DNA from 4 places in the Arthrobacter sp. GAS37 genome. Region 1 is predicted to be linked to each of the others. Evidence: riboswitches for the same ligand, from Rfam matches in the RefSeq annotation. Region 1 holds a riboswitch; each other region holds the start of a gene.

Region 1 (5,228 bases):
ACGCCAAACCTGGCGTCATGAGAAGGACGAGGGCGGAAGCTGCAAGCATCCAGGCTGTTGCGCCGGGATCGAGGGTCTGGGGGTTCACATCGAGCCCTACGCTGAAGAATGCTGGGTTCATTTCGGGAGCCTTCCTGCATATACGGCGCTCCATGGCGCCCGCACGGCGAGACCATTTTTAAAACGAACAGGTCCTGGTACCCCACGGGATACCGACCTTGACGAGTTGCGTTGACTCGAACGTACCGTCGCCCTGTTTCAGCATTCGGCACGGATCATTTCAGGCACGTAACAGCGCAGGCCCCAGAGTTAAATCCTGAAGTCAGTCATGTTTCAGGCGTGTTACACGCCGCGTGTCGGCCCCGTACGCCGGGGGTTCACAGCGCCAGCGTCAGCGGCTGGCTGCCGGCACCAGGATCCAGAGCACCTCAACGGGCTCGTCCGTCGGATTGACCCAGGTGTGCGGCTCGCGGCCCGGGAAGGACAGCGTGTCTCCCTCTTCGAGCTCGTACTCCTCGTTGGTGAGGATCAATTTAATGCGGCCCTTGACGACGTGCAGGACGTCGACGTCGCAATCGACAGCGTAAAGCTCGGCTTCTCCCCGGCCGCGGGGCTCGATGGAGGCCTGCAGGATCTGCAACCGCCGTTCCGATCGGGCGGTCAGGAGCCGTTCCACGATTCCCTGGCCGCCGAGCGAAATCCGCGGCCCATCGTCGCGCCGGGTCAGATGTGTCTCCGGCGCGGCAAAAAGGTCTCCGATAGACACCGAAAGAACTTGGCAAAGCGTCACAAGGGAAGCGACCGACGGCGACGTCAGGTCACGCTCCACACGGCTCAGGAACCCTTTGGTCAGGCCGGTGGCGTCGGCAACCTGCTCGATGGTGAGCCGCTGCGATTGGCGTGCGGCACGGATTCTGGAACCGATGGCAACGGGGACGTTGCTCGGTTCAACGGGGAGAGCCTTCATTCACGAACCTTTCAGGCCGTTTATGCGGCCCTGTCATTGCAGCAATAGTAGCCGGATCGCCCGCGTGGCAGGGCCTTTGGCTAGCTAGAGGTCCGCCGATGAGTCCGCTGCGCAAAGCAGCGCCTTGACTGTTACTCGCATCACTACGTATCCTCATAGGCAACAAGTGTTGCTTGTGAGGCATACATCACAGGCTACTCTCCCCAATCACCCGCGCAGAGACCTTCCGCGACCCGCAACGAAACCCAGCGGACCGGCGTCGGAATCCCCAGGAACTCTGCGCATCACTTTCAGGAGCCGACCGTGGACTCTTCGTTCATCAATATTGCGATCGTGGTGGTGTATTTGCTCGCCATGCTGGCCTTCGGCTGGTGGGGCAAGTCGCGCACCAAGAACAACAGCGACTTCCTGGTGGCAGGGCGCCGCCTCGGTCCGATGCTCTACACCGGCACCATGGCCGCCGTCGTCCTCGGCGGCGCATCGACGGTTGGCGGCGTCGGCCTCGGCTACAAGTTCGGCATCTCCGGCATGTGGCTGGTAGTCGCCATCGGTTCGGGCGTCCTCCTCCTGAGCCTGCTTTTCGCCGGCACCATCCAGCGGTTGAAGATCTACACGGTCTCCCAGATGCTGAGCCTGCGTTACGGCCAGCGCGCCACGCAGACCTCCGGCATCGTCATGCTGGCCTACACCCTCATGTTGTGCGCCACGTCGACGGGCGCCTACGCCACCATCTTCGTCGTCCTCTTCGGCTGGGAGCGCTGGCTCGCCATCGCCGTCGGCGGCGCCATCGTCTTGGTCTACTCCACCATCGGCGGCATGTGGTCCATCACCCTCGCCGACCAGGTGCAGTTCATCATCAAGACGGTGGGCATCTTCTTCCTCATGCTCCCGTTCGTCCTCAACGCCGCCGGCGGCTTCGACGGCATCCGTGCCCGTGTTGACGCCAGCTTCTTCCAGTTGGACGGCATCGGAGCCCAGACGATCATCACGTACTTCGTGGTCTACACCCTGGGCTTGCTGATCGGCCAGGACATCTGGCAGCGCGTCTTCACTGCCAAGACCCCCAAGGTGGCCCGTTGGGGCGGCGCCACTGCCGGTATCTACTGCGTCCTGTACGGCGTCGCCGGCGCTTTGATCGGCCTTGCCGCCCGCGTTGCCCTGCCCAACATCGACGTCAAGGCCCTTGGCAAGGACGTTGTCTACGCCGAGGTAGCCACCCACATCCTGCCGATCGGCATCGGCGGCCTCGTCATGGCCGCGGCAGTCGCGGCCATGATGTCCACCGCGTCCGGAGCCCTCATCGCCGCAGCCACCGTTGCCCGCGCCGACGTGGTCCCGTTCGTGGCCAGCTGGTTCGGCAAGACGATCAACACCGACGACACCGAAAACCCCGAGCACGACGTCAAGGCCAACCGGTACTGGGTCCTTGGCCTGGGCATCGTAGCCGTGCTGATCTCCATGGCGGCGCAAGACGTCGTCGTGGCCCTGACCATCGCCTACGACATCCTGGTGGGCGGCCTGCTGGTTGCTATCCTCGGTGGCTTGGTCTGGAAGCGTGGCACCGGTATTGCCGCGGCTTGGTCCATGGCGGTCGGGTCCATACTGACGCTGGGCCTGCTGATCGCTTACGCCACGGGAATCATCCCCAGCGAAGACGGCGTCTACGCCAACGATCCCATCTACTGGGGCCTCGGCGCCTCGCTCCTGGTCTACGTTGTGGTCTCCCTCCTGACGCCGCCAACCGAGCCCGCGGTCCGCGAAGCATGGGACCGCCGCGTTGCCGGGGCGGCCGTGGAGGAACTCCCCTTGGAACCCCACCCGGTGGCCAGCCACTAAGCTTCAGCAAGCTGAGTACGACGGCGGCGCCGCACCTTCTCCTTGAGAGGGTGCGGCGCCGCTGCTGCATGTACAGTAGGAAGAGCTTCAAGAGATGTGGTGCAAAGCTCCGACTTGCCACACGCCAACCCCATGTTCACGGGTGGTTCGGATGAAGAAGCGGCCCGGCTCGGACCAGAGACAACCGAACGGGCAAGAGCAACTCCACAGGAGAAGGCCATGCCTTTCGAAAACGGCGCCACAGCCGACCGCACCACCCACTCCGGCACCCTCTTGTTGCCCCGCCCCCGGCGGGTGGACGAGTTCGTCCGGGTGATTCCCGGCGTCGACCTCTCCCAAGGCTCCATCACGTTCGTGGTGGACGGAAACCTGGAACGCTATTGGCATCATGAGCCCCGGCTCATCACCGAAGCGCTCTCAAAAGCAGTCCAGCCCGCGCGCTGGTTCCCCGCGACACGGAAACTCACCCTTACGGTGGCGGCAACCGGGCACCGGGCGGGCGTGCAGAGGCACTTCATCCTGAGCGCGTTCTAGCTACCAGGGCTTAGCACGTCGGGTTCAGCGGGTCGGGGTTATTCGATCTCTTCAACCTCACGGTGTTCGTCGGCATCGAGCCCAACCGGCCGTTCATCGTCGTCAAGAACCTCGGATTGGTCCTCCCAGTCCTCGTCCACCGCCAGGTCCTCGTTGTAGTCATAGGCGGGATCGGCCTCGACCGTGGGACGGTCGGGGTGGCGGGCGTGGGTTTCGGTGCTGTCCATGGTGCAACCTCCGTTCGACGTGCCGCTGAGCCCATCGCACAGGCATATGAGGCAGCCGGTCATCACGCTACCCCGCCAATTCGTGGACCCTGTTCATCCATCCCAGCACTGCCCCCTGCGGCGGTCAAGGCCTCCCGCGAGTCTCCCGGTTTTTGAGGCGCGCCTAAAATATCCAGTAAGGATTGCCAGCCGAAAAGCCGCGGAAATTGGCGATAAAGTGGAGCTGCAATGAGGCGATGAAGCCCGCCCCAGCAACCCAGGAGTCCCGGTGCAACCGCACACAAAACCCTCGCATTCAGGCAATCCCTCGGACTCAAGCAGTCCATCGCAAGACGCAGCAGCCACCAAGACTACCCCGTCGTCGTCGGACATCAAGCGCTGGCGGCAGTACTTGGCGGACGAGCGGGCCGAGGCCGCCGTGTACCGCGAACTGGCGCAGCGCCGGGACGGCGAGGAACGCGAAATCCTTTTGGCCCTCGCTGAGGCTGAGGGCCGCCATGAGGCACACTGGCTCAGGGTCCTCGGCGAACATGCCGGCATGCCGAAGGCGGCCTCGGTCCGGAGCCAAATGCTCGGCTTCCTGGCCCGGAACTTCGGATCAGTGTTCGTGTTGGCCCTCGCCCAACGGGCTGAAGGCCGCTCGCCTTACGCGAAGGATCCAGCAGCGACCCGCGCCATGGCGGCCGACGAACAGATCCACGAAGAAGTAGTCCGCGGCCTCGCGACGCGCGGCCGCAACAGGTTGTCCGGTACCTTCCGCGCGGCCGTATTCGGCGCCAACGATGGCCTGGTCAGCAACCTTTCCCTCGTGATGGGCATGGCGGCCACCGGCGTTCCCGCGGCCGTGGTCCTGTTCAGCGGCATCGCCGGCCTTTTGGCGGGCGCGCTGTCCATGGGTGCCGGCGAGTATGTCTCGGTCCGCTCGCAGCTCGAGCTCCTCAAGGCCACCCGACCCACCCAGGCCACGCTGACCGCAGCCCCGGCCCTGGACATCGAGCACAATGAGCTGGTCCTCGTGTATCTGGCCCGGGGCATGTCCCGGGAAGCCGCCGAACACCGGGCCGCCGAACGCATGGGCCTCTACAGCTGCGATTGCGATCCCAGCCTCTCGCTCCACCCCGAAGTGGAAGAAACCGTGAACGAGCACGAGGCCGTAGGTTCCGCCTGGGGCGCCGCAATCTCGAGCTTCTGCTTCTTCGCGTCGGGCGCCATCGTGCCCATCCTGCCGTTCATCTTCGGCATGACGGGCTTCGCGGTGCTTGCTGTGGCCGGTACGCTGGTGGGCATCGCGCTTCTGTCGACCGGCGCCGTCGTCGGCTTGTTGTCCGGAACCTCGCCGCTGACCCGCGGCCTCCGGCAACTTGCCATCGGGCTCGGTGCGGCCGCGGCCACGTATGGGCTGGGACTCGTCTTCGGCGCAGTCATCGGTTAGTAGCGCCGGCGCAGCGGGGCGCCGGCGCAGGGACTTGGGGGAAGACTTGCATTCAAACTACGGGTACGACGGCGGCCCGCCGCCCAAGCGCGCCAGTACCGTTCTGGCGCTGTTCCGAAACTTGATGGTGGTGGCGGTCGTCGCTGCCGTAGCCGTGCTTGTCAGTGGATTCCTCCGCGGCGGCCCTGGCATCACCGGTTTGCTTCCGAACCTGGCTCCCTCCGCCCACGCC
Region 2 (5,228 bases), on a different contig from region 1:
ATCGATGCTCAGTGCCGGCCAAGCGGTCGCGGGCACCGGCTCAACGGAGACAAGCAACTAACGATGGCCCGCGACGCAAGCTCCTGGGACGAATCCGATGTCCGGGTCCGCCCCAACAAGAAGGGCACACGCCCCCGCACGAAGGACCGCCCCAGCCACGACGACGCCGTGATCGGGCGCATCATCACAGTCGACCGCGGCCGCTACACCGCGATAGTGGGCGAAAGCTCGGACAATGAGCGCATCGTCATTGCCGCCCGTGCCCGGGAGCTGAGACGCTCCCCCGTGGTTCCCGGAGACTTCGTGGCCCTCGTCGGCGATGTGTCCGGAGCCCCGGACACCCTCGCCCGCCTCGTGCGCGTCGAGGAGCGCAAGACCCTCCTGCGGCGGAGTGCCGATGACACGGATCCGATCGAACGGGCCGTCGTCGCCAACGCCGACCAGCTCGTGGTGGTGGTTGCGGCCGCCAACCCGGAGCCGCGCACCGGATTCATCGACCGCGCCTTGGTGGCAGCGTACGACGCCGGAATCGAGCCGCTGCTGCTCGTTACCAAAGCGGACGTCAAGGATCCGACGGAACTCCTTGCCAACTATGTGAGCCTGGGTTTCCCCATCATCATCAGCCGGACGGCCGACGCAGGGGCTTCCGGCATCGACGCCCGTTCCGACGACGGCTTGTCCGCCCGCCTCGACGGCGACGCCGTCGGCCAATTGCGGGACTACCTCGACGGCAAGGTCACCGTGCTCCTGGGCCATTCCGGCGTCGGGAAGTCCACCATGGTGAATGCCCTCACCGGCGCCGAACGCGCCACGGGCGGGGTCAACGCCGTGACGGGCCGGGGCCGCCATACCTCGTCCTCAGCGCTTGCACTAAAGCTCAGTGACGCCCCCGGCGGCAGCTGGATCATCGATACGCCCGGCATCCGTTCCTTCGGCCTCGCCCACGTGAACCCGGACCGCATCCTGCATGCCTTCCCGGATCTGGAACCTGGAACGGAAATGTGCGAGCGAGGCTGCAAGCACGATGCCTCCGCGGTTCGCTGCGGACTGGATTCCTGGGTCGCTGACGGCCACGCCGGCGAGGCAGGCCCGGCCCGCTTGGCGTCGTTGCGCCGGCTCCTTGGCGCGGACCCGCGCATGGAAGCCCAAGAGGCGAAGGAACTGGGCACTGTCAATTAACAGCCCGGTCAATTAACAGCACGGTCAACGACCTGCGCGCTTGCCGTCCTACCTCCCCGGCTCACCGGCGAATAGACGGTAGTTTGGAACCATGACCCAACCCGATTCGAGCTACAACGACGACCTGCGGCTGGCACACGTCCTGGCCGACTCCGTCGATTCCCTGACAATGGAGCGGTTCAAGGCACTGGACCTCCAGGTCGAGACCAAACCCGACCTGAGCCCCGTCACCGATGCCGACAAAGCCGCCGAGGAAGCTATCCGCGGGCAGCTCTCCCGTTCCCGCCCCCGCGACGCCGTCCTCGGGGAAGAATTCGGCAGCACGGGCCACGGCTCGAGGCGTTGGATCATCGATCCCATCGACGGGACCAAGAACTTCGTGCGCGGCGTGCCCGTCTGGGCTACGTTGATCGCCCTCGTGGACGAGGGCGAGGTAGTAGTGGGGCTCGTGAGCGCTCCGGCGCTCGGCAAGCGTTGGTGGGCGGCCAAGGGCTCGGGCGCCTACATGGGCCGATCCCTGGCCGCAGCCACCCGGCTGAAGGTTTCCAACGTGTCGCGGCTTGAAGACGCCTCGCTTTCCTACTCCGAGCTGTCCGAGTGGAAGCAGCATGGTTCGCTGGACAGCTTCCTGGGCCTCGAGAACGATGTCTGGCGCAGCCGTGCGTACGGTGATTTCTGGTCCTACTGCCTGGTGGCCGAGGGCGCCGTGGACATCGCCGCGGAGCCGGAACTCCAGGTCTACGACATGGCGGCCTTGGTGCCGATCGTGACGGAAGCCGGCGGACGCTTCACGTCCCTCGACGGCGCGGATGGTCCCTTCGGCGGAAACGCCGTCGCTACCAACTCGATCCTGCACTCGGAGGTCCTCAAGAGGCTCAACCCCGAGCTCGACGACCTGCTCTAGTCCTCTCTCTTCACTGAACAAACGACGGCGGACGCCCCCTTTTGGGGGCGTCCGCTGCTTTTTCTTCGGCAGAACGCACAGTTTTCCGGCGGTGTAATAATCCGCTTAACAATCGCCGGTCACCTTGGAACCAGCCTTGCCGGTGTCCTAGGCTCTTTACAGGTCACGAGTGCCAGCGCGAAACCCCGGTTTGCTGGCCGGCAACCCTCCATCGCGGCGGGGTGCCCCGGGTGACGACCCGGCCGGTCCGGAACGGATGCGGCAAGCGCGGACCCCCTGTACGCAGGGGTCCCTCTTGAGTGAGGTCCAATGAGCACAGCCACATTTACTTCCCCGGCTCTTTCGCAGCACAACGAATCCGCACAGCAGCGCGGTGAATCGCTGCCCCGGGCATCCCGCCCACTTGCCGCGGTCACCGGCGCGGAGTTGCAGGCACCCTTGATCCAGGGTGGCCACATCCGCTACGCCAACCTCGACTACGGCGCGTCCGCACCTGCCCTGACCGTGGTTTCCGCGTACCTCAACGAGATCCTGCCGTACTACGCGAGCGTCCACCGCGGCGCAGGCTACGCCTCCCAGATCAGCACCTCGGTCTACGAAAACGCCCGCAACATCGTCCGTGACTTCGTTGGCGGGCGGCCGGACGATTCGGTCATTTTCACTCGCAACACCACAGATTCGCTCAATCTGCTGGCCGGCTGCTTGCCGGTCGAGGACGGTCGGCACCTTGGCGAAGTCCTTTACCTGGACATCGAGCACCACGCCAATCTCCTGCCGTGGCAAGGCGTCCCCCACCGCAGCATCGTTGCGGCGGGAACGTTGTCCGAGACCGTGTCCAATGTCCGCACGGCGCTCTCCCACGGGGGCGTCAGCCTCCTGGCTGTCACCGGCGCGTCGAACGTGACCGGCGAAATCCTGCCCATCAAGGACCTCGCTGCCTTGGCCCACGAATTCGGGGCGCGGATTGTGGTGGACGCGGCCCAGCTCGCCCCGCACCGCCGCATCGATATCGCCGCCGCGGATGTCGACTACTTGGTTTTCTCGGGGCACAAGCTCTATGCACCGTTCGGCGCCGGTGTCCTGGTGGGCCGCCCCGATTGGCTCGACGCCGGCACGCCGCACCTGGCAGGAGGCGGCGCCGTCCGCGAGGCGCGCCTCGATTCCGTCAGTTGGGCCACGGGACCGGCCAGGCACGAAGGCGGCTCGCCGAACGTGCTCGGCGCGGCCACCCTCGCCCGGGCCACGCAGGTCATTGCCAGCCTCGACCACGATGAATGGCACGCCCACGAGGCAGCCATCCGCTCGCATCTGGTCGAGGGCCTCAACCAAATCGACGGCGTGACCGTGCACCAGATCTTCAGCGACACCGATCCCCAGGACACCATCGGCGTCGTGAACTTCTCGCTCCAGGGCTACGACGCAGGACTGGTGGCGGCCTACCTTGCGGCCGAGCACGGCATTGGCCTGCGCGACGGACGCTTTTGCGCCCACCCGCTGCTCAAGCGCCTCGGCCTTCCCTCCGGATCCCTTCGAGCCAGTTTCGGCGTGGGCTCGCGCTTGGAAGACGCCACCCGGCTCATCGCGGGCATCCAAGCGCTCAAGAGCAATGGCCTCGGCTGGGACTACGTGGTGGATGCCGGCCGGTGGGTCCCGGCGAACGACCACCGAAGCTACCCGGAGTGGGCTCCCAACACTCCCGGGACCGCGGGCGCCGCTCCCTGCAGCACCGACTGATTGCGGTAGATTCGTAGGGTATTTTTCCTGTCCTACGAAGGAGTTCCTGCGTGGCCCCGCGACCCAAAGGCACCTCAGCCGGCCCCAAGCTCTATGAGGAGCGGCGCCTTGAACTCGGCCGGAGTTTCCAGGACGGCGGAGAACACTATGACCGTGTCCGGCCCGGCTACCCTGCGGATTCGGCTGACTGGCTGCTGCCTGAAGGTGCGCGGGACGCGGCAGACATCGGCGCCGGCACCGGAAAGTTCACCTCGCTCCTCGTCGAGCGCGGGCTGGCTGTATCCGCGGTGGACCCTTCCACGGACATGCTCACCCAACTGCGCAAAACGCATCCACAAGTGGTCGCCCTGGAGGGCACGGCCGAGGCAACTGGACTGGCGGACTCAGCATTCGACGTCGTCAGCGTTGCCCAGGCCTGGCACTGGTGCGATCCCCTCGCCGCCAGCACCGAGATCGCCCGGATCCTTCGACCCCAGGGCGTCATCGGCTTGATCTGGAACCAATTGGACACTTCAGTGCCCTGGGTCCATCGCTTGTCCCGCATCATGCATGCCGGCGATGTCCACAAACCGGACTTCCGGCCGGTGGTGGGCCCGGAGTTTGCGGGCCTCGAAAGTCACCTGACGCGCTGGGAGGATCCCGTGACTGCGGCCGACATCCTCGAACTCGTGAAGTCGCGCAGCTACTATCTGAGGGCGAATGACGCCAACCGGGCCAAGGTCATGGGCAATCTTCAGTGGTACCTCTTCGAACATCTGGGGCACGCTGAGGGCGAGGTCATCCCGTTGCCCTATCTCACCCAGAGCTGGCGGGCTCGGAAAGTCTGATTCGGCCGGTTCACGATAGGCTTGGAACCGTGAAGACCAGTGCGCCCTCCTCCTCGATCGAGGACTACGTCAAGGTCATCTACTCCTTCACGGAGTGGCAGGACAAACCCATCACGTCCTCACAGCTCGCGCAGCGGCTCGGTGTCGCCAATTCCTCCGTCTCGGAGATGGTCCGCAAGCTCAAGGACCAAGGCTTGGTGGACCACCAGCCCTACAGCGCCATTACCTTGACCCCCCAGGGAATGCAGCTCGCCCTGGGCATGGTCCGCCGGCACCGCCTGATCGAGACCTACCTCGTGAGGGAGTTGGGCTACAGCTGGGATGAAGTCCACGACGAGGCCGAGATGCTCGAGCACGCTGTCTCGGACACGTTCATCGATCGCATGGCAACCAAGCTGGGCAACCCCGGACGCGATCCCCATGGTGATCCCATCCCGGCTGCGGACGGTTCGGTGAGCCTGCCGCATGCGCACCGGATGATCGAGCTCGACGACGGCCATTCCGGGAAGATCACCCGGATCAGCGACGAAAACCCGGAGCTGCTGCGCTACCTGTCCGCCGAGGAAATCGACCTTGATGCCCGC
Region 3 (5,228 bases), on a different contig from region 1:
AAGTTCGGGATGATCTGTCCCGTCGCGAAGTTCACGTTCGAGGTACCAGGTTGCGTGCTTCCTCCGGCGTAGGCGGTGATGAAGCCGAACGACGACGGATTGGCCACGGTGATGTTCATCGCGACCGCGGAGACGCCGGATGCTTGGACGCCGCCACGGCCGGTGACCTTGACGCTGATGGTCTGCCCGGGGGCGACCGGTCCGTGGAATCCGCCGGTTCCGTCACGGGTGTCCAATTGCCGGAACGGGATCTGGGCGGAAAACGCGCCGGCAGTTGACGGTATGCCTGCAAGGTAATAGCCCGAGGTATCGGCAATGATCTGGACGGTTCCGCCGGAGGTGTTCGTGAATGAAATCGTCCCGTCGGGAGCGACGGGCGTGATGGCGAAGTTCGGGACGATCTGTCCCGTCGCGTAATTCACGTTCGAGGCGTTCGGTCGCGGAGTCCCGCCCGCGTACGCAGTGATGAAGCCGAACGACGACGGATTGGCCACCGTGATGTTCATCGCGACCGCGGAAACCCCGGAAGAGGGAATGCCACCCTGCCCGGTGACGCGGACCCTGATGGTTTGCCCCGGCGCGACCGGTCCGGTGACGCCGCCGACACCGTTCCGGGTATCCAGTTGCCGGAACGGAGCCTGGGCGGAGAACGTCCCGGGAGCGGGTGATGCGCCAGCGGTGAGGTAGTAGCCGGTGATGTCGGCGATGAGTTGGACCGTGCCGTTGGAGCTATTCGTGAAGGAAATCGTTCCGTCGGACCCGACCGGCGTGATCGCGAAATTCGGGACGATCTGCCCGGGAGCAAAATTCAGGTTCGAGGTCGCCGGCCGATTGGTTCCGCCTGCGTAGGCGGTGATGAAGCCATTCGACGTCGGGTTGGCCACTGTGATGTTCATTGCGACAGCGGAAACTCCGGTAGCTGGGAGGCCGCCGCGTCCGGCAACCTTGACGCTTATGGTCTGTCCGGGGGCGACCGGCCCGTTGACACCACCGGTCCCGTCTCGCGTGTCAAGCTGCCTGCAAGGGGTCGTAGCCGCAAAACCGCCCAAAGGGTCCTGTGATGGAGAAAAGAGCGAAGCGCTGACGTAAAGCAGCCGGTTTGGCATGCAGTTCCCAGTCGACTGAACTATTCCGGCCGTTGAGCCGACCGTCAGCGTTGCCGAGACCTGCGCAGGGCTCCACGATGGATGCATGGAGAGGAGCATCGCGGCAGCTCCTGCCACATGCGGAGAGGCCATGGAGGTTCCGCTCAAGGTGGCCGTTGCGGTGGGCGAGGTAATCCAATCAGAAACGATACTGACGCCCGGCGCGTAGAGATCCACACAAGGGCCGTAGTTGGAGAACGATGCTTGGTGATCTGACATATCGGAGGCGGCCACTGTCAGAGCCGCCGGCACGCGTCCGGGAGAACTATTGCATGCATCGGCGGCCGGCAAGCCCTTTTGGCCTTGGTTGCCCGCTGCCAGGGTCACGCTGACGCCGTGATCGATGACGCCCTGAACTGCCGCGTCGACGGTTGTGTCTATCGCGTCCGCGCTCAGGCTGAGGTTGGCCACGGCGGGGGTTCCGGCTTGGTGATTCGCGACAATCCAGTCCAGCCCGGCAATGACATCGGATGAGTAGCCCGAGCCATTGCATCCGAGCACCCGGACAGGGACGATGTTTGCAGACTTGGCGACGCCGTACTTGGTCCCGGCGATAGTCCCGGAAACGTGGGTTCCGTGGCCGTTGCAGTCCTCGGTGCCATGGCCGTCGTCGGGGGTGACGCCGGCAAATCCGGGGAGGATGCGGCCGCTGAAATCCGTGTTGGCGGAATAGATCCCGGTGTCCACGACGTAGACGGACACACCCCCACCGCTCGACGGCGGTGTGTAGCTTCCATCCAAAGGAAGTGCGCGCTGGTCGATCCGGTCAAGGCCCCAAGAGGGGGCAGGCTGCTGAGTGTCCGAAATCCGCACCGGGGTGTCCCGCTCGACCGACGCCACGTGGCTCGACTTCGCCAACGCAGCGGCCTTGGCGGGCGTCGCCGTGACGACTGCGGCCTTCACGGCATGCGTGAACGTCTTGTCCACCGCGACTCCTTGCGAGCGCAGCTCCGCGGTCTTGCCGGCAACGTCCGCGCCGTCGGCGTAGTGGACCACGTATCGGTCTTCGCCAGCTGCCGGAGTTGTGTCGGCATGCGCCGGCAGCGGCACTCCCACAGTGAAACCTGATACCAGCATGAACAGGGCTATCGGAACGACGCCGAATGGCTTTTTCACGAGCTTCAATCTTCCTGTGACGCAGGGCCGCGGGCGCAAGAACGGGCGCACAATGCGGATGCAATGAAAACGCAGACTGCTGCGCCCAATTCTATCTCCAGTCACACAGGCATCACCCGTCTCTTCAATTTCAGACGTCCGCAGCCCCTGCTTCGTGAACAAAACGCGGCCGAGTGTCACAAAGATGTCATAATCTTCGTCAGAAGGGGTCCGGTTTTCCTAGACTCTTCCTATAGGTCATGAGTGCCAGTGACAGCCCCGGCTTGCTGGCCGGCAACCCTCCATTCGCGGCGGGGTGCCCCGGGTGAAGACCTGGCCCTTCGCTGTATTGGCGGCGGGCAAGCGCGATGTGAGGTGTCAACGAATGACAATTGCTGCAACAGCCATACCCCTTTCCGGTACCCCGGACGGAACCCTCAAGTATGTTTCCGTGGGCGGACTCGAGCTGGAGGCCGGGGGTTTCCTGCCGGAGGTCGTCCTCGCGTACGAGACGTGGGGGCGGCTCAACGCAGACGCCTCCAACGCTGTCCTGGTGGAACACGCCCTGACCGGCAGCACCCATGTGGCCCGTGGCGAGAGCGATGAAGAAGGCTGGTGGGAGCAACTCGTTGGTCCCGGCGCCACCATCGACACGGACCGCTACTTCGTGGTCTCCGTCAACATCGTGGGAGGCTGCTACGGCAGCACCGGGCCGTCGTCGAGCGCTCCTGACGGCAGACCGTGGGGCTCCCGCTTCCCGCTCGTGACCCTGCGGGACAGCACCGTCGCCGAAGCCCGGCTGGCCGACGCTTTGGGGATCCGCAGCTGGCACACCGTCGTCGGCGGGTCCATGGGTGGTGCACGCGCACTTGAATGGGCCGTCAGCTATCCGGACCGCGTCAAACGATGCGCCGTGATTTCGATCGGGGCGTACAGCACTGCCGAGCAGATCGCCTTTGCGCAGGCCCAGACGCTCGCCATCCGGCAGGACGCCGACTTCAACAGCGGGGACTACTATGGCCAGGCCGCGCCCGAGGCGGGGTTGGCCCTGGCCCGGCGGATCGCCCACATCACCTATCGTTCGGCGGATGAACTGGACTTCCGCTTCGGCCGGAACGCCCAAGGCGGCGAGACACCCCTTCAGGCTGCCGCGTTGGGGGACCGGGGCCGCTACCAGGTGGAGAGCTACCTCGACCACCAGGGAAGCAAACTGGTCCAGCGCTTCGACGCCAACAGCTACATCGCCATCACCGAGGCCCTCATGAGCCACGACATCACCCGCGGCCGGGGCTCCTTGGAGGAGGCGCTGTCCGTGGCAACTGCAAAATTCTTCATTGCCTCAGTGGACTCGGACCGCCTCTACTTCCCGGAACAATCCCACGAGCTGGCCAAGGCCTTGCCCGGAGAGGTCCCGGTTCACGTAATCGAGGCGCCGATCGGGCACGACGGGTTCCTCACCGAGATCGGACAGCTCGGTCCCCAGCTGCGAGAGGCCTTCTTCGGCTGAATCAGCCGTTCATGATCTCCTGGCGGAGCTTCATGTAGTCCTCCATGGCGATTTTCCCGTCGCTGTACTCCTGGTCCAGTTCGGCAAGTTTCCGTGCCCGGTAGCCTTGGGGCGCACTGTTCGGCTGGGGAGCGGCCGACGACGGCGGAGCGGCCTGCGGTGCGGGCCTCGCCACCGGAGGTTGCGGCTCAGCCGGGATGATTACCGGGGGTTGCTCCGGGTATCCGACGGGATAGTTCTGTGAAGGATAGGACTGCCCGGGGTAATTCTGCGGAGGGAAGTCCCGGAGCCTGCGCTGGCGCGATCGGTTGTACATGCGGATCCCCATGGGAATCAGCCAAGAGCAGACGATGATCCAGAAGATCAAGTTGTTCACGGTGGAGGCCTCCTAGGTCTTTCACCAGCTTAGCCCCGCTCCCTGTAACCCACCCCGTGGTTCCCGGTCAGATCCGGGGAAGGATCGTCTCGGCAGGACCGAAGACGGGCCCCGGCGTCGGGCGTTTCGGCAGGATTCCATCGCCTGAGGACTGGTGCCGGATCCGGCGGATGACCCACGGGACAAAATACTCCCGTGCCCATACGAGGTCGCCCGAGCGGGCTTCGCGCCAACTGCGCTGGGGGAGCGGTTTGGGGAACAGCGGTTCGAGGTTGTGCGGCACATTGAGGGAATCGAGGACCATTGCTGCGACGGTGTGATGGCCGAGCGGCGAGAAATGCAGGCGGTCTTCGTCCCACATCTGGGAGTTGGAGAGTTGCCGCAGGGACCACATATCAGCGACCACCGCATCGTGCCGGGTGGCCACAGTGCGGAGGTTTTCGTTGTAGATGGCCACCTTGCCGCGGATCCGGCCGAGTACTGATGACACAGTGTCCGGACCGTTGAAAAGAACCACGGTGGCGCCGTCGGAACTCAGGGTCTGAACGGCGGCATCGAGTTTCTCGGCCAAGGAGTCGGGATCGCCGCCGGGACGGATGAGGTCGTTGCCACCTGCGGAGATGCTCACAAGGTCCGGCTTGAGGTCCATGCACGGGCCAAGTTGTTCGTCGAGGATCTGCTGTAGCAGCCGCCCGCGGATGGCAAGGTTGGCGTAAGCGAAATCCCGGTGCCCCCGGCTCAGTTCCTCGGCTACGCGGTCGGCCCAGCCGCGATGTCCCCCGGGGTTGTCGGGCTCGGGGTCGCCGATGCCTTCGGCAAAGGAATCACCCAATGCCACGTAGCGGGTCCACGGATGATTCCGCTCGTCCGGCTTCGGCCCCACCGTGGAATCAGTGTCACTCACGTTCATATCCTGCCTCTTGCTGCAACGCTACGCGCCCGTAGCTTGTTACTCATGGGTAACTGCAACAATAGTCCCATGAGTCAAGCTTCCGCCTTTCCTGCCCCGGTCGTTTTGTGGTCCCACGAAGAGGAAGAACGGGCTGGAAAGCCGTTGCTGGTCCTGTTGCACGGTTACGGATCCAACGAGCAAGACCTCTTCAGC
Region 4 (5,228 bases), on a different contig from region 1:
GGGAAATGACTCTATGTGGACAGACCGGGCTGTGGAGGAGCGGTCCGGCGTCGGATTTCGCACGATGATTCGCCGCAGCTGAGGGACCGGTCACGGAATCGCGCGCCTCGGAAGTTCATCCAGCAGAATGATCCAGCAGAATCCTTCGGGGGGGGCCGCAAAATCCCGAGCTGTCTTGGCGAGGCTGCCATGGCGCACAATTGATCCGTGCGCACTTTTGGTGTGGAAGAGGAATTGCTGATCGTCGATCCCGTGACCGGCGAGCCGCTCGCCCTTGCCGACGCGCTCCTCTCGGGGCCCGCCAACGACGGCCCGGCCCAGGACGGCCCCGAAGCCGGTCCGCCCCTTGAAGAGATCGACGGCCCTGATACCGGCCTAAGCCACGAGCTCAAGCTTGAACAGATCGAAACCCAGACCCGGCCATGCCGCAGCTACGCCGAGCTCCTGCACCAGATCCGCAGGGCCCGGGGCCTCGCGAGCCACGCCGCACGGCGCCACGGCGCAAGGATCGCCGCGTTGGCCACATCACCGGTGGACGCCGCATTGCACACCACTCCGGATCCCCGGTACGCCATCATGCTCGAACGCTTCGGCATCACCGCGCACGAACAGCTCACGTGCGGATTCCACGTCCACACTTCGATCGAGTCCCCCGAGGAAGGCGTGATGGTCCTGGACCGCATCCGGGACAAGCTCGCTGTCTTCACCGCGATCAGCGCCAATTCGCCGTACTGGCGGGGCCTGGCTACGGGTTTTGAGAGCTACCGGACGCAGGCGTGGAACCGCTGGCCGTCGTCGGGGCCGTCAGCCATCTTCGGTTCCTTGGCTTCCTACCGGCGAGTTGTCTCGAGGCTCATCGAAACGGGAGTGTTGCTGGACGAGGGGATGGTTTACTTCGACGCCAGGCTGTCGCGGCACGTTCCCACCGTGGAGGTCCGGGTGGCCGATGTCTGCCTCCGGGCCGAGGATGCGGCGCTCATCGCGGTGCTCGTCAGGGCCTTGGTTGAGACTTCTGTTCGTGAGTACCATGCCGGAATAGAGCCGGCGGCCGTGCCTACGGCGCTTTTGCGGATGGCGTCCTGGCAGGCAAGCAACTTTGGACTCCGCACCGAACTGCTGGACTTCGGAACCTTCCGCCCGGAGCCCGCCGCGGACGTCGTCTGGTCGTTGGTGGAGTATCTGGAACCTGTGCTCGCCGAACAGGGTGAATTCGACTTGGTCCAGACCGGCGTGGCAGCCATCCTGGGCCGCGGCAACGGCGCTATCGAACAGCGTGGTGTTGCCGGGCGCTGGAGCGAGACCAACGGGGGCGCGCCCGACGCCGCCGGGTTGGCCGCCGTCGTCGAGCACGCCGTTCAGATCACGATGCGCTCGGAGAGGGACGAGAGCGACACCAAGCCGCAGCCCGTCCTCACCTGGGTGCGCCAGGACTGGCGCGAAGCGCCGGGTTAACCCGCCGGGCTAGACCTGCTTGAGGGCCCGCTCCAGGTCCCCGATGAGGTCGCCCACATCCTCCAGCCCCACCGAAAGCCGCACGACGCCGTCGCTCAGGCCAATGGCCGCGCGGCCTTCCGGACCCATGGCGCGGTGCGTGGTGGTGGCGGGGTGGGTGATGAGGGACTTTGAGTCGCCGAGGTTGTTCGAGATGTCGATGACGGCGAGACCGTCCAGCAGCGCGAAGGCGGCCTCTTTCGCCGATCGCCCCGCAGAGGGGAGCAGCTCAAAGGTGAGCACCGTTCCGCCGGCCTTCATTTGCTTCGCGGCCAGCTCGTACTGCGGGTGCGACTTCAGCAACGGGTACTTGACCCAACTGATGGCCGGCTGATCCTCAAGCCATTCGGCGATCCGCAACGCAGACGCCGAGGAGTGGTTGACGCGCAGCGCCATGGTCTCCAGGCCTTTGGTCAGGACCCAGGCGTTGAACGCGGAAAGCGACGGACCGGTGTGCCGCATGAGCTGCTTGACGGGACCGTCGATGAACTCCTTGGTGCCCAGGATCGCTCCGCCCAGGACCCGGCCTTGGCCATCGATGTGCTTGGTGCCCGAGTAGACAATCACGTCTGCGCCGAGATCGCCGCAGCGCTGCAGCAGGGGAGTGGCAAAGACGTTGTCGACGACGACGGTGGCGCCCGCCGCGTGAGCGAGCTCGCTCACCGCCGCGATGTCCACGATTTCCTGCATGGGGTTCGACGGCGACTCGAAGAAGACTGCCGTTGTCGGCTCGGACAACGCGGCACGCCACTGGTCCAGGTCCGGTCCGTCGACGAAGACGGTCTCGACGCCCCAGCGCGGCAGGATCTCGTTGAGGATCACGAAACAGGAACCGAAGAGCGAGCGGGCGGCGACCACGCGGTCACCAGCAGCCAGCAACGCACCGAGGGCGGTGAAGACAGCAGACATGCCCGACGCCGTCGCGAAGCACGCTTCGGTGCCTTCCAACAGGCGGAGGCGCTCCTGGAAGGTGGCTACGGAGGGGTTGCCGTAACGGGAGTAGACGAAGCGCTCGTCCTCGCCCGTGAATGCGCGCTCTGCGGCTGCGGCGGACTCATAGACGAATCCGGAGTTCAGGAAGACGGCCTCGGACGTTTCTTGGAAGTTGGTGCGGTCAAGACCGCCGCGGACTGCCTGGGTATCAGGGCTCCAGCCGGCGGCGTCAGGATTGAAAGTCACTTAGATGTTCCCCAGGTTCGTCGGAAGTCCACGGTTTTTCCAGCCGTTCACGGTTCGCTCGCCGTAGCGGTCCGGTTCGCCCTCAAAGCCCTCGAGGACGTTGTAGGCGGTGTAGCCGGCCTGGGTTGCGGCGATCGCGGCGGCGATGGAACGCTGGCCGGAGCGGCAGAGGAAGACCAGCTCGGTGCCGTCCGTCTCCGGAGCCTGTTGCGTCAGTTCTTCGATGAAACGCGTGTTGGGGATGCCGCCGGCCAGGTTCCACTGGATGAACAGGGGATCGTTTTCCGTGGCTTTGGTATCAGGGATCCCGATGTGTGCCCACTCGCCTTCGGTGCGGACGTCCACGAGGATGGCGCCTTGCTCGAGCTTGGCCCAAGCGTCGTGCGGGCTGAGGTCGCCTGCGTAGCTCATGCGTGGCCCTCGCCGTCGAACTCTTCGTCAAGCTGGTCCACCGCATTGGCAACGGCGGCATCCGCGCTCGCGATCGCCGCGGGCAGGACGATGGCCTGTGCCACGATCACGTCGGTGCCGTTGAAGGTCGCGGACGGGCTCCCGTGCAACACGTATCCCTCCGCGAGGGCGGTGGAGATCCGCTCGCAGAATTCCTTGGTGTCAGGGCCCGTGATGAGACGGTAGGAGAGTTTTTCTTCGGTGGGTTCAGGCATTGGTGCTCCTCAGTCACGCTTGCAGTTCGAAAGTGTCGATACGCCGAGTAGTCACCTGAGGCACCCCGCCGGAGAGAGGGTTGCCGACCAGCAAGTCAGGGCTTCGCGCTGGTGCTCATTACTCAAGAAGAAAATAACATCCACGACGGCGGCCTGCATCACCGGCCGTCGTCATGTTCCGTAACCGGACGGCAGTCGGCGGGGCCCACGCCCGTGGGTGGGCCCACGCTGGCGAGGGCCCCGGGTTGAGCTTGCGAAGGCTGGGAGCCAGTGGGTGGGCCCACGCTGGCGAGGGCCCCGGGCTGAGCTTGGGAAGGCTGGGAGCCAGTGGGGAAGGGCGTGATTAGCTAACGCCGCATGAAGAGTGCTGTCTTCGCGTTCATGGCGCTCGCCGCGAGTTCATAAAACACGACGATCAGTCCGAGCACTTGGCCAGCATCCGCTACCGTGCATTCGACCGAGCGGTCGCTCGTGCGTCGCGCACCCGGAATCGACATTGCAAGCTCGGCGGCGTTTGCCGTCGGCATATCCACAGCAACCGTGAACTGTGTCGGCAGTTCCGGAACGGTGAGAGTTGCCGCGTTACGGACGACGCGCGCCGCGGCTTCGCGAATGGCGTCGCGAGCCACGGAAGGCGCAACCGATGCGGTGGAAGTGTAGCCGTGCGCGACTTTGACCTCGACTACCTCGACTCCCGCGAACTGCTCCCGTGCGATACGGCAGATCACGTCATCGCCGCTGACGAGCCCGACGGGTACACCGAGCGAGGTCGCATACATGGCGTTGACCTCGGCCTCCGAGACCACCGCGCCGTTCACCCGTACCTCCGTGAAGTGGCTCGAAAAGGTGTGCGCAAGCACGCCGTATTCTCCTGCGGGGGCGTGATAGCCGATGAACAAGGCGACGTCGCAATCCGCGGTGAGTCCCTCGGCCATGCACTGTGCCTTCGGACTGCCGAACACGACGATGGCCCGGGGGTCGAGAAGCTCGTGAATCAGGTTGTCCATTGTGCCGTGCGAATCGTTGATGACAACCTCATCCGCACCCCCGTCGAAGGCACCCGCGATTGCGGCGTTCGCCTCGAGCGTCATCAATTCTTGCGCACGTGGATAGCCATAGCCGCCGCGGGCGACCTGGTCAAACGTCGCGACGCCGGCGACGCCCTCCATGTCGATCGAGATGAATGTCTTGACGCTCACGAGCTCTCCTTCGAATGTGGGGCGCGCAGGCGGGACTGCGCTCATGGAACCTCAGTATTGCGGCTACACACCTAACCGCGCCTGGGTCAGAGCAACCAAACAAGGCTTCAGCATTGTGCGATCGGACGAAGTGCGGGGGCGGTGGAGCGTCGATTGTAGAGGGACAAGACACCAGTGGACTCACCGCCACGAGAAGGGGAATCACCGTGACGAGCAACACCTCTACGAACCGCCCGCTTGAGCTCGAAGATATCGCGCGCTTCGTTGTGCCAGCCGAGACCGCCATCTCCCCAGATGGCACGCTCGTGGTCTTCACACGCACGGAAACCTTGAACGGCAGGGCGCACAGCTCACTCTGGGCGGTCAGCGACGGCTCCGAGGCTCGCCCCCTGACGAGCGGCCCGGCCGATTCCGCGCCGCAATTCGTTCCCGATGGCTCCGCAGTTCTCTTCCTGCGAGCATCCGCTGGACCAGCCCAGGTGTACCTACTGCCAATCGGAGGCGGCGAAGCGCGGGCACTTAGCGGCGCCGCGGACTTCCCCCGGGGTGTTGCGGCTGCGCGCGTCAGCCCCGACGGCCTCCGCCTCGCCATCACCGCAGCAGTTTCGCGCAACGTAACGGTACCCGCGGTGGAAGAGCCGATCGTGATCGACAGGCTCGGCTTCAAGACCGATGGGGTCGGCTGGAACGCAGC

Evidence for each region. Region 1 has a riboswitch for S-adenosylmethionine ahead of ABH924_RS15435 (hypothetical protein). Riboswitches for the same ligand answer to the same signal wherever they lie in the genome.
Region 2: linked by a shared signal. The riboswitch ahead of ABH924_RS00475 (aminotransferase class V-fold PLP-dependent enzyme) and the one ahead of ABH924_RS15435 (hypothetical protein) in region 1 are both predicted to bind S-adenosylmethionine.
Region 3: linked by a shared signal. The riboswitch ahead of ABH924_RS14550 (homoserine O-acetyltransferase) and the one ahead of ABH924_RS15435 (hypothetical protein) in region 1 are both predicted to bind S-adenosylmethionine.
Region 4: linked by a shared signal. The riboswitch ahead of ABH924_RS11505 (DUF1737 domain-containing protein) and the one ahead of ABH924_RS15435 (hypothetical protein) in region 1 are both predicted to bind S-adenosylmethionine.

Annotation. Positions count from the first base shown of each region.
Region 1 covers NZ_JBIYDB010000019.1:33,495-38,722, forward strand. Annotated here, with positions in the region: gene ABH924_RS15420 (ammonium transporter) at 1-121, opposite strand, end outside; gene ABH924_RS15425 (helix-turn-helix domain-containing protein) at 392-967, opposite strand; gene ABH924_RS15430 (sodium:solute symporter) at 1,271-2,803, shown strand; SAM riboswitch class IV at 2,889-3,008, shown strand; gene ABH924_RS15435 (hypothetical protein) at 3,023-3,337, shown strand; gene ABH924_RS15440 (hypothetical protein) at 3,376-3,564, opposite strand; gene ABH924_RS15445 (VIT1/CCC1 family protein) at 3,833-4,996, shown strand; gene ABH924_RS15450 (matrixin family metalloprotease) at 5,100-5,228, shown strand, end outside.
Region 2 covers NZ_JBIYDB010000001.1:98,735-103,962, forward strand. Annotated here, with positions in the region: gene aroA (3-phosphoshikimate 1-carboxyvinyltransferase) at 1-61, shown strand, start outside; gene rsgA (ribosome small subunit-dependent GTPase A) at 64-1,179, shown strand; gene hisN (histidinol-phosphatase) at 1,271-2,083, shown strand; SAM riboswitch class IV at 2,245-2,357, shown strand; gene ABH924_RS00475 (aminotransferase class V-fold PLP-dependent enzyme) at 2,393-3,817, shown strand; gene ABH924_RS00480 (class I SAM-dependent methyltransferase) at 3,868-4,644, shown strand; gene ABH924_RS00485 (metal-dependent transcriptional regulator) at 4,674-5,228, shown strand, end outside.
Region 3 covers NZ_JBIYDB010000017.1:27,651-32,878, reverse strand. Annotated here, with positions in the region: gene ABH924_RS14555 (S8 family peptidase) at 1-2,261, opposite strand, end outside; SAM riboswitch class IV at 2,497-2,612, shown strand; gene ABH924_RS14550 (homoserine O-acetyltransferase) at 2,626-3,747, shown strand; gene ABH924_RS14545 (hypothetical protein) at 3,749-4,123, opposite strand; gene ABH924_RS14540 (SGNH/GDSL hydrolase family protein) at 4,191-5,033, opposite strand; gene ABH924_RS14535 (alpha/beta hydrolase) at 5,103-5,228, shown strand, end outside.
Region 4 covers NZ_JBIYDB010000011.1:82,778-88,005, reverse strand. Annotated here, with positions in the region: gene ABH924_RS11520 (glutamate--cysteine ligase) at 208-1,452, shown strand; gene ABH924_RS11515 (O-succinylhomoserine sulfhydrylase) at 1,462-2,670, opposite strand; gene ABH924_RS11510 (rhodanese-like domain-containing protein) at 2,671-3,081, opposite strand; gene ABH924_RS11505 (DUF1737 domain-containing protein) at 3,078-3,335, opposite strand; SAM riboswitch class IV at 3,346-3,458, opposite strand; gene ABH924_RS11500 (M55 family metallopeptidase) at 3,683-4,534, opposite strand; gene ABH924_RS11495 (serine hydrolase) at 4,741-5,228, shown strand, end outside.